DNA from 3 places in the Allobosea sp. CCNWLY174 genome. Region 3 is predicted to be linked to each of the others. Evidence: predicted binding sites of a transcription regulator. Region 3 holds the regulator's gene; each other region holds the start of a gene.
What was found. The regulator LexA, encoded in region 3, represses DNA repair genes until DNA is damaged. The targets are predictions, from matches to a motif close to TGTTCNNNNTGTGTTCNG.

Region 1 (5,079 bases), 550 kb from region 3:
CGTGAGCGCTTCGACCAGCGGCAGGATCGGCCGCTTGCGCATATGCTCGTCGCCATCGACGACGACCGTGCCGTCGACCAGCGCCGCTGCCGCGGTCAGGAAGCGGGTCGCCGTGCCGGCATTGCCGAGGAAGAGCGGTCCGGCCGGCGCCTTGAGCCGTCCGTCGCTGGTGACGATGAAGCTGGTCGCGTCAGGCTCGTCGATCGTGACGCCCATGTCGCGCAGCGCCTGCGCCATATAGCGGGTGTCGTCGCTCTTCAGCGCGCCGCTGAGCCGGCTGGTGCCTTTCGCCAGAGCCGCAACCAGCAGAGCCCGATTGGTGATCGATTTCGAGCCGGGCGGCATCACGCGGCCGGTCAGGGCGGCCGTCGTCGGCAGGATGGTGAGTTTGCTCAGGGCGGAGTTGGTCATGGCAGGCTCGCGGCTCGGTCGCGAGGGTCTTAGACCGTGCCGCCGCCGAGCGGAAGCCGCGTCCGCGGGCCCTCAGTCCTTCGCCAGCCCGAACCCGCCGACCGGCTGCGTGACGACATGGCTGTCGAAACCGGCGATGATCGGCCTGGCCTTGGCGATCGCTGCCTGCACCGCCGGCAGAGCGAGCGAAGCCTTGTGGCTTTCTTCCTTGTCCCAGACTTCGGTCACCCAGATCGCATCGGCATCGCCGGGATCGCGAGCGACGATGTAGCTCAGGCAGCCAGGCATGGTGCCGCTGCTCTCCAGAATGTAGCCGATCAGCGCCTCGCGCTCGCCGGGCATGGCCCGCATCTTCCCGATCAATCCGTACATGGCAGGCACCTCCTCGAGTCCGGCCGCAGCCTGCCCTCCGGCCTGATACGGAGCAATCAGCCGTCCTGACCGGACCTGTCAGCAGTGCAGGCTCAACCAAGCGTGCCCAGCGCCCGCAAGGCCTTCAGCGTCTCGCGCAGGCCGCGATGCAACGGCTTGTCCTTGCGCAGGACGAGGCCGAGCGTGCGATGCACCCGCGGCGTCAGGGCGCGCACCACCAGCCCGTCGTTCTCGTCATACACTGCCATGCCCGGGAGGATGGCGCAGCCGAGGCCGGCGCCGACCAGCCGCTTGATCGCCTCGACGCTGCCGAGCGACATCACCGGTTTCAGCGTCACGCCGGCGCGGTCGAACCATTCGTCGGCGATGCGGCGGGTAATGCCGCCCGGCTCGAACAGCAGCACCGGCAGGCGCGCCATCGCCTCGGGCGTCAATCGCGCCGGCAACTCCATGCCGGGCGGCGCGATCACGGCGAACTCGTCCTCCAGCAGCGGCGTGACGTCCAGAGCGCGACCTGCGGCCGGCAGCGAGACCAGGCCGATATCGATCTGATTGTCCTCGATCGCCTTGACGATGTCGGAGGTGTTGCCGGTGCTGACCGTGATTTCCAGTGTCGGGTGTTGCTGGCGCAGTTCGCGCAGTACCGGCGGCAGCAGGAAGATGCAGGCGGTGGCGCCGGTGCCGATCCTCACGCGGCCCATCGCCCCGGTCGCATGGCGCGCCATCGCCTCTTGCGCGGCCGCCACCGCCGCCTCGATCCGGCCGGCATGGTCGAGCAGTTCAGTGCCCGCCAGGGTCGGCTGCGCCCGGCGCCCGACGCGCTCGATCAGCACCGTGCCGAGCCGGCGCTCCAGTTCACGGATCTGCAGGCTGACCGCCGGCTGGCTCAGGCCCAGTCTCTCGGCCGCCGCCGAGAAACTGCCGAGCGCGATCACCTGGCGGAAGCTGTCGAGCTGGTCGAGGCGGAGGTCCCTCATATCAAAGAATTTCTCATGCTCTGCATAACTTCGAGAAGCTTCATTTATGGCACGGCAAAGCGCAAGATCGCCGTGATGACAAGAATCGACTCCTCCCCCTCCACGCCACCCGTCGTCGTCCGCGACGCGGAAGAAGCCGACATGGCTGCGATCCAGGCGATCTACAGCCATCATGTCCTAACCGGCCTCGCCAGCTTCGAGGAGACGCCGCCGAGCGTCGCGGAGATGCTGGCGCGCCGGCGGGCGGTGCTGGCACTCAGCCTGCCCTATCTCGCTGCCGAGCAGGGCGGCCGGATCGTCGGGTACAGTTATGCCAGCAGCTACCGGCCCCGCCCGGCCTACCGCCACACGATCGAGGATTCGGTCTATGTCGCCGAGGGACAGGCCGGGCGCGGCATCGGCGGCGCGCTGCTCGCGGCACTGATCGCCCGCTGCGAGGCCGGCCCGTGGCGGCAGATGCTGGCGGTGATCGGCGACAGCGGCAATGCCGCCTCGATCGCCCTGCATCGCCGTTTCGGCTTCGAGCCAGTCGGCACCTTGCGCTCGGCCGGCTTCAAGTTCGGCCGCTGGGTCGACACTGTCCTGATGCAGCGCAGCCTCGGGCCGGGAGACCAGACACTGCCACAGCCATGGACGGCCGGATCGGCCGGGTGATCTCCCGCCGCACCGTCTTCTGCCTCGGGCTGGCGCAGCTCATTTCCTGGGGCGTGTCCTATTATCTCGTTGGCGCCTTCGGTGAACTGATCGGTAAAGAGCTCGGCTGGTCGCAGGCGATCATCCATGGCGGGCTCTCGGCCGGCCTGCTGGTGATGGGGCTGACCTCCGGCGCGATCGGCCGCCTGATCGACCGCCATGGCGGCCGCACGGTGATGTGCCTGGGATCGCTGCTGACAGCCGCCGGCTGCCTCGGCCTCGCCTTCGCCCATACGATCGCGGCCTATTACGCCGCCTGGCTCTGCCTCGGCCTCGCCATGCGGCTCAGCCTCTATGACGCCGCCTTTGCGGCGCTGGCTCGGATCGGCGGCAGCGCAGCGCGCCGGCCGATCGCCCAGATCACCCTGCTCGGGGGCCTGGCCTCGACCGTGTTCTGGCCGCTCGGCCATGTGCTCGCCGAGCAATTCGGCTGGCGCGGCGCCCTCATCGCCTATGCCGGCTTCGCGCTGCTCACCTTGCCGCTGCACCTGACCTTGCCCACTGTCTCCGCGCGGCCTTCGTCTGACGCGGCTGCCGCGAAGCCCGTCGTCACGCTTGGCCCGGCCGATACGCGCTTCGCCGGCCTGCTCTACGCGTTGATCGTCACCTTCGCCGGCGTGCTCAACGCCGGCATGTCCGCCCATATGATCGGCATTCTCGCCGGGCTCGGACTGCCCGCCGCGGGCGCGGTCTGGATCGGCGCGACCCGCGGCATCGGCCAATCGCTGGCGCGGCTCGGCGAAGTGCTGTTCGGCGCAAAGACCAGCCCGTTCGACCTCAACCTCGTCGCCTGCCTGGTCCTGCCGCTGTGCTTCGTCGTCGGGCTCGCCGGCGGGGCGAGCGCCATCGCGGCACTGGCCTTCGCCTTCTGCTACGGCGCCGGCAACGGTGTGCTGACGATCACGCGCGGCACGCTGCCGCTGATGCTGTTCGATCCGAAGAGCTATGGCGCCTCTGTCGGGCGTTTGCTGGCGCCGGGCTTTTTCCTCTCGGCCGCCTCGCCGCTCGCCTATGCCCTGCTGATCGAGCGCTATGGCGCTGCGGCGGCGCTGATCCTGTCGGGGACGCTGGCGCTGGCCATGCTGGTCTCGGCCATCCTGCTCAGAGCGCGCTTCCACAGCCTGCCACGCTCCTGACAATCTCTGTCAGCACACCTCGCAGGAACAATGCGGCAACATCGGCGGCTGCGTGCTACTCATGCCCGCCTCCCGCCCGGCTGCACTGGCACGAGCCGGCGATTGCCCTATCTCTACGGCTTAGCCCGAACCGGACACCACCATGGCCCGCAAGACCACGCTCGCCGAACAGGCCGCGACGCTGGAAGACATGTTCGACCGCAACCGTGCGGCCGATCCGAACGCCCGCGTCATCTCGGTGCGCGGCGCGCGCGAGCACAATCTCAAGAATGTCGATCTCGCGATTCCGCGCGACAAGCTCGTGGTGTTCACCGGGCTTTCCGGCTCGGGCAAGTCCTCGCTCGCCTTCGACACGATCTATGCGGAGGGCCAGCGCCGCTATGTCGAGTCGCTCTCGGCCTATGCCCGCCAGTTCCTCGAGATGATGCAGAAGCCCGATGTCGACCAGATCGACGGGCTCTCGCCGGCGATCTCGATCGAGCAGAAGACGACGTCGAAGAACCCGCGCTCGACCGTCGGCACCGTCACCGAGATCCACGACTATATGCGCCTGCTCTGGGCGCGCGCCGGCATCCCCTATTCGCCCGCGACCGGCCTGCCGATCGAGAGCCAGACCGTGCAGCAGATGGTCGACCGCCTGGTCGAGCTGCCGGAGAAGACCCGCGGCTACCTGCTGGCGCCCGTCGTGCGCGGCCGCAAGGGCGAGTTCCGCAAGGAGATGGCCGACTGGCTGAAGCGCGGCTTCCAGCGCGTCAAGGTCAATGGCGAGTTCTACGAGATCCCGGACGCACCCGCCCTCGACAAGAAGTTCAAGCACGACATCGACGTGGTGGTCGACCGCATCGTCATCCGGCCCGATCTCGGTGCCCGCCTCGCCGACTCGCTGGAGCAGGCGCTCGACCTCGCCGACGGCATCGCCGTCTTCGAATATGCCGACGAGAAGGAGGAGAACGGCGAAGCCAAGCGCGTCACCTTCTCCTCGAAATTCGCCTGCCCGGTCTCCGGCTTCACCATCCCCGAGATCGAGCCGCGCCTGTTCTCGTTCAACAACCCGTTCGGCGCCTGCCCGGCCTGCGACGGCCTCGGCCACGAGATGCGGATCGATCCCGAGATGATCGTCCCGGATCATTCGCTCAGCCTGAAGAAGGGCGCGATCGCGCCCTGGGCCAAGTCGACCTCGCCCTATTACGGCCAGACGCTCGACGCGCTCGCCAAGCATTTCGGCTTCTCGACCACCAAGCCCTGGAGCGAGCTGCCGCAGAGCGCGCGCGACGCCATCCTGTTCGGCACCGGCACCGAGGCCGTGCGCATGGCTTATAATGACGGCCTGCGCGCCTATGAGGTGAAGAAGCCCTTCGAGGGCGTGATCACCAATATGGAGCGGCGCTGGAAGGAGACCGAGAGCGACTGGGCCCGCGAGGAGATCGGCCGCTTCATGTCGGAGACGCCCTGCGCGGCGTGCAACGGCTTCCGGCTCAAGCCCGAGGCGC
Region 2 (5,079 bases), on a different contig from region 3:
AATGCGTCCCATTCTGGGGCTGCAGATTTTGCCTAGCCCATTGAATATGTTTGGAAAATCGTAACGGAGATTAAGGAAGGGTAACCGGCTCCCGCCTGCCGTTGCGGCAGTTCGGCGGCTGCTCCGCAGGTCTCCCAGCGGTCAGTCAGGCAGGTAGATTTCGGCCTTCATGAACGTCACCGCGTGGCCGGCAATGAGCACGCGCTCCCCCGCCAGCTCGCAACTCAAGTGTCCGCCACGCGCGGAAGCCTGGAAGGCCTCAAAGCGGTTCTTGCCAAGCTCTTCGGCCCAGTACGGGACCAGGGTGGCGTGGATCGAGCCGGTGACGGGGTCTTCCGGGATGCCAGCGCTGGGCGCGAAATAGCGCGAGACGAAATCATGGGTTTCGCCGGGCGCGGTGATGCCGAAGCAGAGCGGGGCGAGAGTCGCGATCGCAGCGGCGTCGGGCACGAAGGCGCGCACGGCCTGCTCGTCGGCCAGAACGGCGAAGACATTCTCGAAATTGCGGAACAGCGCACGAGGTGGGACCGGGAAAAGCGTGGCGATGACCGAAGGCAGCGCCTCGATCGGCTCCGGCGCGAAGGCCGGCAGGTCGAGCCGGTAGCCTTCATCCTGTCGCGAGACCCGGATCGGGCCGACGCGGGTCAGGAATTCCATATTGCCGGAGACGCCGTGCGTACTGGCGAGGACATGGGCTGTCGCGAGCGTGGCATGGCCGCAGAAGTTGACCTCGTGCACGGGCGTGAACCAGCGCAGGTCCCAAGCGCTGCCGTGCGGCCGGGCGAAGGCGGTCTCGGCCAGATTGTTCTCATTGGCGATCGCCTGCATCGTCGGCTCGGCGAGCCAGTCGTCCAGGATGAGGACGGCTGCGGGGTTGCCGGCGAACACCTTGTCGGTGAACGCGTCGACCTGATGCATCGTCAAGGTGGGCATGACGTCTCCGGCTGGCTCAAGCGATCGAGCGCGACCAGACACCTTTGATCGGGGCGAAGGAATAGCGATGCGCGGGGCAGGGGCCATGCGTCTTCAGCGCGGCGCGATGTGCCGCGGTCCCGTAGCCGGCATGGTGCGCGAAGCCATAGGCCGGGTAGGTCAGCGAAAGCCGCGCCATCATCCTGTCGCGCATCACCTTGGCGACGATCGAGGCTGCGGCGATCGAGGCGATCAGCCCGTCGCCGCCGATGATCGACTCGCAACCGCAGGCCAGCGCCGGCGGATCGTTGCCATCGACCAGCACGAGATCGGGCGAGAGCGGCAGCGCTCCGACCGCGCGCCGCATGGAAAGCAGCGTCGCCTGCCGGATGTTGATCCTGTCGATCTCGGTCGCCGAGGCGCTGCCGACACCGACTGCCAAAGCGCTGGCGAGGATCAGCACGCAGAGCTCCTCGCGGCGCTGGGCGCTGAGCTCCTTCGAATCGGCGAGGCCGTCGGGAATCGCCGTGGGATCGAGGATGACGGCGGCGGCGACGACCGGGCCGGCGAGGGGGCCGCGTCCGACCTCGTCCACGCCGGCGACACGGGCGCGCCCGGCAATCATCGCGGCCTGCTCGCGGCTGAAATCGGCGGTCATAGCGACGCTATGCCAGATCGCGATGCGAACGTCTGCCGGAATTGCATCCTGTCCACTTGGTAACAGCCACACTCAGCGCGGTCGTCCCGGGCGACCGGAGGCAGACCCGGGACCCAGGCCGGAACCTTCATCGGAAAGGCTCAGGAATGGATCCCGGCTCTCCGCTGTGCTGCGTCCAGGATGACAGCCATGAGGCATGTCGGATCAAAACAAGCTGAGCTGTGCCTTCTCCTTCTCCGGCTTGACGAAGAGGTCGGTGCGGAGCCTGAGCCGGGTGCTGTTGAAGCCGAGCCGCTCGGCCGCCATTTCGAAGCGCCGGCCGATCATCCAGGCATAGGGGCCGGAGCCGACCTGACGTTGACCCCAGGCGGCGTCGTAATCCTTGCCGCCCCGGGTCGAGCGGATCAGCGAGACGACATGGCGCATCTTGTCGGGATGATGCGTCACCAGCCAGTCCTGCACGATGTCCTTCACCTCGAGCGGCAGGCGCAGCAATACATAGCCGGCCTCGCGCGCGCCGGCTGCTTTCGCTGCATCGAGGATGCGCTCGATCTCGTGCTCGTTGATCGCCGGCACGATTGGCGCGACCAGCACCGTCACCGGAATGCCGGCCTCCGAGAGCTTTCGGATCGTCTCGATGCGCTTGGCGGGGGCGGCGGCACGCGGCTCCATGTTGCGGGCGAGCTTGGGATCGAGCGTCGTCACCGAGAGCGCGACCTTGACCAGCCCCTTCGCCGCCATCGGCGCGAGGATATCGATGTCGCGCTGCACCAGCGCCGATTTGGTGACGATGCCGACCGGATGGTTGAACTTCGCGAGCACCTCCAGGATCGCGCGCATGATCCTGAGTTTCTTCTCGATCGGCTGGTAGGCGTCGGTATTGGTGCCGATTGCGATGGTGCGCGGCTGGTAGCTTGGCGAGGACAGCTCTTTCTCAAGCAGCAGCGCCGCATCGGGCTTTGCGGTCAGCTTGCTCTCGAAGTCGAGCCCGGGCGAGAGGCCGAGATAGGCATGGCTCGGCCGCGCGAAGCAATAGACGCAGCCATGCTCGCAGCCGCGATAAGGGTTGATCGAGCGATCGAAGGAGATATCGGGGGAGTCGTTCCTGGTAATGATGGTCCGAGGCTTCTCGACCGAGACCTCGGTCTTGAAAGCCGGCAGCTCGCCGAGCGTCCCCCAGCCGTCATCCTCGCTGATGCGCTGCTCGGCCTCGTAGCGCCCGCCGGGGTTGATCGTCGCGCCGCGCCCGCGCCGCCTGTCAGGGTCGATCTGGCTGCCGATATGGGTCAGCGGGTCGACCGGCGTGAGCCGAAGTGGTGCCGAGACCGTGTCCGGTTCGACATCGCGGCGCTTGAGTGGTTGCGTCCTGGCTGAGGGCCTGGCCTGCAGCATGGCTTCGTCTCCTCGGCGGAATCGGGGGTTCCGAGACCAAGGAATGTGAACATATCAGGAACAAAAGGCAAGTGACAGGATTGCGACATGTTGCAGTGCGTCATAAGCTGACAGCCTATGATCACTGCCGTCATCCGGGCCAATCGTGACGCAAGGGCGCTTGCCGCAACCTTGTCGGTGCTGATCCCCGCGGTTGCGAAAGGTGTGATCGGCCATGCCGTGGTGGTCGACGATGGCGACGACGCCGCGATCGCGCGGCTCGCAGAAGAGACCGGGGCGAGCTATGTCAGGGCCACGGCCGGCGAGGCCTGGTCCTCGGGTGTCGCGCAGGCGCGCGGCGACTGGGTGATCCTGCTCGAGGCGGGCGACCTGCCCGAGCCGCAATGGACGCCAAGCATCGAGCGGCATCTGTTGACCGCAGCGGCCCGGCCGGCGCTGATGCCGCTGCGCGGCATGGCGGCGGCGCTGCGCGAATGGGGCGCGGTCTCGCTGCGCTCGCGCGGCGTCAGGGCGGGGCTGCTCGCGCCGAAGACGCAGATCCTCTCCGGCAAGCTGGCGCGGGCGCCGCGCCGGCTTACTGTCCGCCGCGAGCGCGCCGAACTCTGAGGCTCAGAGCTGGTTGGTGCGGAAGGTGTCGCAGCTCTGCATGGAACCCGACTTGAAGCCGGTGTTGAACCAGCGGGTGCGCTGCGCCGACGAGCCGTGCGTGAAGGAATCCGGCACGACCACGCCGCGGCCCTGCTGCTGCAGCTTGTCGTCGCCGATCGCCGAAGCTGTTCGCATCGCCTCGTCGATGTCGCCGGCCTCGATCCGGTCCATTGCCTGGAGGTTGTAGGCCCAGACGCCGGCGAAGCAGTCGGCCTGCAACTCGACGCGCACCGAGAGCAGGTTCGATTCGCGCTCCGAAAGCCGCTGGCGCAACTCGTTCACCTTGGGCAGGATGCCGAGCAGGTTCTGGATATGATGGCCGATCTCGTGGCCGATGACATAGGCATAGGCGAAGTCGCCGCCGCCGCCGAGCTTGCGCTGCATCTCCTGGAAGAAGGAGAGGTCGAGATAGACGCGCTGGTCGTTGGGGCAATAGAACGGCCCCATCGCCGACTGGGCCGTGCCGCAGCCGGAGCGATCGACGCCGCTGAACAGCACCAGCTTGGGCGGTACGTATTTCCGGTTGGCCTGCTGCGGCAGCACCTTCGTCCAGATATCCTCGTTCTGCGCCAGCACGGCCGATATGAACTTGCCCATCTCGTCCTGCGGCGGGCCGGCCGATTTGCGCTGCTCCTGTGTCGGCGCGCTGCGCCCGCCGATGCCGCCGATCATCTCGGCGCCGCCGATCAGGATGCGCGGATCGATGCCGAGCGCCCAGCCGAGCAGGCCGAGCACGACCATGGTGCCGATGCCGATGCCGCCGCGCCCGCCGGGAAGCCCGGCATACTCGCCACCGCCGCCGCGCCGGTCCTCGACGTTATCGGACTGGCGGTAATCTTCCCAACGCATGCGCGGACCCTTGTTGCAGCGCCGCCAATGTCGGCGAGGATGCGGCGGAACTCAAGCGTAGCCGTCAGCTTGGTCATGCAGTCGGTTACTTGGCATCGCCGCGTGAGACGTCTGTGATCATGCGCGCCAGCAGATAGAGCCGGGGCACGACCGAATCCAACGCGACATATTCGTTCTGGTTCGAATGGGCGCCGAAGCCCCTGAGACCGAAGCCCTCGATCACCGGGCCCCTGGCCTGGAGCGCGGCATAGGCTGCATCGGTTCCGCCGCCGCTCGCTCGTTCGGAGATGGTCAGCGAGCGGCCGATCTCGCCGAAGACGCGCTTGGCATGCGCGCCGAGCGCCCTGCTGGCCTCGGTCGGCGCCAGAGGCGGGCGCCCGTGCGTGAATGTCACTTCCACCAAGGTGTCGGGGATGAGCTTGTTCTGGATGCGCTCCCTCACCGCGGCCTCGATCAGGTCGAAATCGGCCATGCGCAGCGCCCGCATGTCGCCCTGCGCCTTCGCCTCGGCAGGAATCGCATTGCTGACCGAGCCGGCTGAGGCGAGCGTCCAGTTCAGCTTGAGGCCCATCTCCGGCTTGGAGAGATCGCGCATCTGCAGGATCTGATGGGCGAGTTCG
Region 3 (5,079 bases):
GGCGGCCGCCTCCGCCAGGCGTTCGAAGCCGAGATCGAGCGCCGCCGCCTGTTCAACTGGCTTCCGGTCTGCATGGGGGCCGGCGTGCTGCTCTATTTCCTGGCCGATCGCGAGCCAGGGCTGGCCGCGCCCCTGGCCGGGCTGGTGCTGTGTGCGCTCGCCGCGCTGCTGATGCGGCAACGGCGGGCCATCATGGCGATCTGCATCGCGACCGCGGCGGCCTTTGCCGGCTTTACGGCCGCGACCTGGCGGACGGCGAACATCGCGGCGCCGGCGCTCGCCCGCAATCATGTCGGCAAGCTCACCGGCTTCGTCGAGGCGCTGGAGCAGCGCGAGAAGGGCGTGCGCATCGTCATCCAGGTCACGGACCTGCCGGGCGTCGATCCCGGGCAGCGGCCTCGGCGGGTGCGCGTCACCACGCCGGTGACCACGCTGAAGCCCGGCGACCATATCAGCGCGACCGCCCGCCTGTTGCCGCCGCCAGGCCCGGCGCGCCCAGGCGGTTACGACTTCGCCCGCGATGCGTTCTTCCAGGGCGTCGGCGCCGTCGGCAACATCGCCGGCAAGATCGCGCTCGCGCCGCCTCCCGTGCCGATGCCGCGCCGGCTCGCCCTGGCGGTCGCGATCGACCAGGCCCGTAACGCGCTGACCGAGCGCATCGCGACCAGTGGCGGCGGGCAGGCGGGAGCGATGGCGGCGGCCCTCGTCACCGGCAAGCGCGGGCTGATCAGCGAGCAGACCAACAACGACCTGCGCGCCGCCGGCATCTACCACATCGTCTCGATCTCCGGCCTGCACATGGTGCTGGCTGCCGGCACGATCTTCTGGCTGGTGCGGGCCTTGCTCACGCTGTCGCAGACGGTGGCGCTGCACTGGCCGGTGAAGAAGCTCGCGGCGCTCGTCGCCATGCTCGGTGCCACCGCCTATTGCATCTTCTCCGGTGCCGATGTCGCAACCGAGCGCTCGCTGATCATGACGCTGGTCATGCTCGGGGCGATCCTGGTCGACCGGCCGGCGCTTTCCATGCGCAACCTCGCTCTGTCCGCGATCATCGTGCTGCTGCGGGAGCCGGAGGCGCTGCTCGGGCCGAGCTTCCAGATGTCGTTCGGAGCGGTCGCGGCGCTGATCGCCTTCGCCGAGCGCTGGCAGGAGCGGGCGCCCGATGCCGCCGCCGCCGCATGGCCCTGGCCGCTGCGCCCGCTCTGGCTCTCGGCCGTGGGAATCCTGACCACCACCATGGTCGCGACCGCGGCGACGGCGCCCTATGGCGTCTACCATTTCCAGACCTTCAACCCGTTCGGCCTGCTCGGCAACGCGCTGGCGCTGCCCTTCGTCTCGCTGATCGTGATGCCCGCCGCGGTCTTCGGCGTGCTTGCCTATCCGTTCGGACTCGACTGGCCGGCCTGGGCGCTGATGGGCTGGGCCTCCGGATATGTACTCCAGCTCGCCCATTGGGTCGCCGGCATCGACCGCTCCACCGTGGTGCTGCCCGCTTTCGGCTCGACCGCGCTGATCCTGTTCTCGCTGTCGTTGCTCTGGCTGACCTTGTGGACGACGGCGCTGCGCTTCCTTGCCGCGCTGCCCTTGGTCGGCGGGCTGGCGCTGGCCTCGGCCCCGTCGCGGCCCGACATCCTGATCGAGCGAGACGGCTCGGGTGTGCTGGTGCGGGGGCCGGAGGGCAAGATGGTGCTGGCCGGCAAGCCGAGCCGCTTCGTGCTCACGCAATGGCTGCATGCCGACGGCGATTCGCGTGCGCCCGACGATGCGGCGCTGCGCAATGGCGCCGCTTGCGATCCGCGTGGCTGCGTCATCCGCCTCCCGGATGGCCGCTCGGTAGCCTATACGCGCGACCGGATCGCCTTGGTCGAGGACTGCCTGCGCGCCGATCTCGTGGTGACGTCGCTCTACTGGACAGCACCTTGCGCAGCCCGCCTGATCGACCGCAGCGCGCTCATGCGCGACGGCGCGACGGCGTATCATGCGGCCCGCGGCGGCTGGCGCGCCTATACGGCCGACGAGGTCACGCGCCTGCGCCCCTGGACCCGGGCGCGACCGGAACCGAAGCCGGCGTCAGAACCAGCGCCTGCTCCGGCAACTGCAGCCGCAACTGCGGAGCCGGCACAGGATGCCGAGGCGATTCAGTAGCGCCGCATCAGGTTGACGAGCCGGCCCTGGATCTTGACCCGGTCGGGCCCGAGCACGCGCGTCTCATAGGCCGGGTTGGCGGCTTCGAGCGCGATCGAGGAGCCGCGCTTGCGCAACCGCTTCAGCGTCGCTTCCTCGTCGTCGATCAGGGCGACGATGATGTCGCCGGTATTGGCGGTGTCCTGCTTGCGGATGACGACGGTGTCGCCGTCGAGGATGCCGGCCTCGATCATCGAATCGCCGCGGACTTCCAGGGCATAATGCTCGCCGCCGCCGAGCATGTCGGCCGGCATCGTGACGCTGTGGCTGCGGTCCTGGATCGCCGAGATCGGCGTGCCGGCGGCGATGCGGCCCATGACCGGGATCGAGACGGTTGAGCGCCCGCTGTCTTCCGCAGCCGATGGTCGCGGCTTCGTCAGATTGGCTGCCGGCGTCGGGGAAGGCGGGGTCTGACCGAGGCCGCCCTGGACAACGGAGGGGCTGAAGCGGCCGCGCTGTGCCTGCGGCCCGCCGATGCCGTCCGGCATCTTGATGACTTCGAGCGCACGTGCCCGGTTCGGAAGCCGGCGAATGAAGCCGCGCTCCTCCAGCGCCATGATCAGCCGGTGGATGCCGGATTTGGAACGCAGATCGAGCGCATCCTTCATCTCGTCGAAGGAGGGCGGCACGCCGGATTCCCGCAGGCGCTCCTGGATGAAGCGAAGCAGTTCAAACTGTTTGCGTGTCAGCATGGTCGCGCCGCTCGCCTCTCGGGCTAGAATCGAAACAAAGCACGAACACCATACGCGTTCGCCTTGTGTTCCGCAAGGGGAGCGCTGTGATGAGAACTGATCCTATTTGAGACATGCCGTCCCGGGCGACTGCATGGAGACCGGGATCCCGAAAGAGGTTCCGGAATGGATCCCGGATCGGCGCCGCTGCGCGGCTTGTCCGGGATGACAACCTGAGAGCGGGAGAGTTGACTAAAGCAACTCCGCAATTCTCCGAACCGCGGAATTGCTTTAGGTCTTCGCTTTATCGCATTTTCTTCACGCGAACCGGTGTCCACTTCGCTCGAAAATGCTCTAGCGCAGCCGGATGACGCGGCAGGGATCGCCGGCCTTGGCAGGCTCGGCGAAAGCCGGGCGGATCACCAGCGCCTCGGCCCGCGACAGGTTCGCCAGCATCGAGGAATCCTGCTTGGCGAAGGGCCTGACCCGTCGCTCGCCCTCAATGATCTCGGTGGTGGCACGCAGATAGTCCTGGCGCTCGTCATTGGCCGGCAGGTCGACGGCCAGAGTGGCGGGCTCGCTGCGGTCGCGCTCGGGATCGGCGATGCCGAGCAGCGCCTCGACCAGCGGCATGGCAAAGAGATGGCCGCAGACGATCGAGGAGACCGGGTTGCCGGGCAGGCCAAGCGCGACCATCGGGCCGAGGCGGCCCATCATCATCGGCTTGCCCGGGCGCATTGCGATCTTCCAGAAACCGAGCGCCATGCCCTGCGCCTTCAGGGCCGCCTGGACGAGATCGTGCTCGCCGACGGAAGCACCGCCGAGGGTGATCAGGACATCGGCGCCGGCGGCGCGCGCCGCCTCGATCTTGGCGGCCAGATTGGGGTGGTTGTCGCGGGCGATGCCGAGATCGAGCGCCGTGCCGCGGGCCTCCTCGATCAGCGCGGCGAGAGCGAAGCTGTTCGAGGCGACGATCTGGTCGGGGCCGACCGGCTCGCCCGGCAGGACGAGTTCGTCGCCGGTGGCGAGGATCGCGACCAGCGGCTTGCGGCGGACCGAAAGCGTCGGGTGGCCGGCAGCGGCGGCCAGACCGAGCGCAGCGCTATCGAGGCGACGACCGGCCTTGAGCAGAATCTCGCCAGTCTGAAAATCCAGCCCGGCCGGGCGGATGAACTGGCCCTTGCCCGCTGGCTTGACGACGCGGATGACCTGGCCGCCGACGCCCTCGGCATGCTCCTGGATCAGGATCGCATCGGCACCGTCGGGGATCGGCGCGCCGGTGAAGATGCGTACCGTCTCGCCGGGCCCGACCTGGCCGGAAAAGCCGCGGCCGGCGGCGGATTCGCCGACGACCTTGAGCTCTTTGCCCAGGGTGAGATCGGTGGCGCGGGCGGCGTAGCCATCCATGGCCGAATTGGCGAAGGGCGGCTGGGTCCTGAGCGCCGCGACGTCCTCAGCCAGCACCCGGCCGGCGCAGTGCGCCAGCGCCAGCGTCTGCGCCGGCGTCGGGCCGGGCACGCTGTCGAGCAGCGCCTTGAGCGCGACCGGGACGGGGGTGAGGCTCATGCCTATGGTCCTGCGATCTCGTAGGTTCCGGACTTCCCGCCGGATTTATGCACGAGTCGGACGCCTTCGATATGCATGGCGCGATCGACCGCCTTCACCATGTCGTAGACAGTGAGGCAGGCGACGCTGACGGCGGTCAGCGCCTCCATCTCGACTCCGGTCTTGCCGGTCAGCTTGACCTCGGCGCGGACGCGCACGCCCGGCAGGGTTTCGTCGATCGACAGGTCCACGGAAATCTTGCTGAGCAGCAGCGGGTGGCAAAGCGGGATCAGTTCATGGGCGCGCTTGGCCGCCATGATGCCGGCGAGGCGGGCGGTGCCGAGCACATCGCCCTTCTTGGCCTCGCCGTCGCGGACGATCGCCAGGGTCTCGGCTTGCATCACCACATGGCCTTCGGCGATCGCTGTGCGGACAGTCTCGGCCTTGTCGCCGACATCGACCATATGGGCCTCGCCCTTCTGGTCGAGATGGGTGAGGCGGCTCACGCCGCCGCCTCGGCAGTCTTGCCGGTCAGAAGCTGGCGGGTCGCGGCCGCCACGTCCGCCTGGCGCATCAGGCTTTCGCCGACCAGGAAGGTGTTGACGCCGCAGGCCTGCAGACGGGCGATGTCGTCATGCGTGAAGATACCGCTCTCGCCGACCAGCAGGCGATCCTTGGG

Region 1: a site for LexA is predicted at 3,613-3,630, ahead of uvrA (excinuclease ABC subunit UvrA). Genes of this name have one in related genera too.
Region 2: a site for LexA is predicted at 3,008-3,025, ahead of V7S63_RS14620 (PA0069 family radical SAM protein). Genes of this name have one in related genera too.

The regions. Positions count from the first base shown of each region.
Region 1 is NZ_JBBBBQ010000001.1:801,124-806,202, forward strand. It holds gene V7S63_RS03860 (3-phosphoshikimate 1-carboxyvinyltransferase) at 1-411, opposite strand, end outside; gene V7S63_RS03865 (putative quinol monooxygenase) at 484-783, opposite strand; gene V7S63_RS03870 (LysR family transcriptional regulator) at 876-1,760, opposite strand; gene V7S63_RS03875 (GNAT family N-acetyltransferase) at 1,836-2,414, shown strand; gene V7S63_RS03880 (MFS transporter) at 2,411-3,589, shown strand; gene uvrA (excinuclease ABC subunit UvrA) at 3,780-5,079, shown strand, end outside.
Region 2 is NZ_JBBBBQ010000004.1:221,424-226,502, forward strand. It holds gene V7S63_RS14610 (PhzF family phenazine biosynthesis protein) at 142-933, opposite strand; gene V7S63_RS14615 (ribonuclease HII) at 950-1,570, opposite strand; gene V7S63_RS14620 (PA0069 family radical SAM protein) at 1,775-2,962, opposite strand; gene V7S63_RS14625 (glycosyltransferase family A protein) at 3,080-3,568, shown strand; gene ypfJ (KPN_02809 family neutral zinc metallopeptidase) at 3,572-4,459, opposite strand; gene V7S63_RS14635 (M20/M25/M40 family metallo-hydrolase) at 4,545-5,079, opposite strand, start outside.
Region 3 is NZ_JBBBBQ010000001.1:249,433-254,511, forward strand. It holds gene V7S63_RS01210 (ComEC/Rec2 family competence protein) at 1-2,145, shown strand, start outside; gene lexA (transcriptional repressor LexA) at 2,139-2,876, opposite strand; gene V7S63_RS01220 (molybdopterin molybdotransferase MoeA) at 3,210-4,421, opposite strand; gene moaC (cyclic pyranopterin monophosphate synthase MoaC) at 4,424-4,906, opposite strand; gene trpC (indole-3-glycerol phosphate synthase TrpC) at 4,903-5,079, opposite strand, start outside.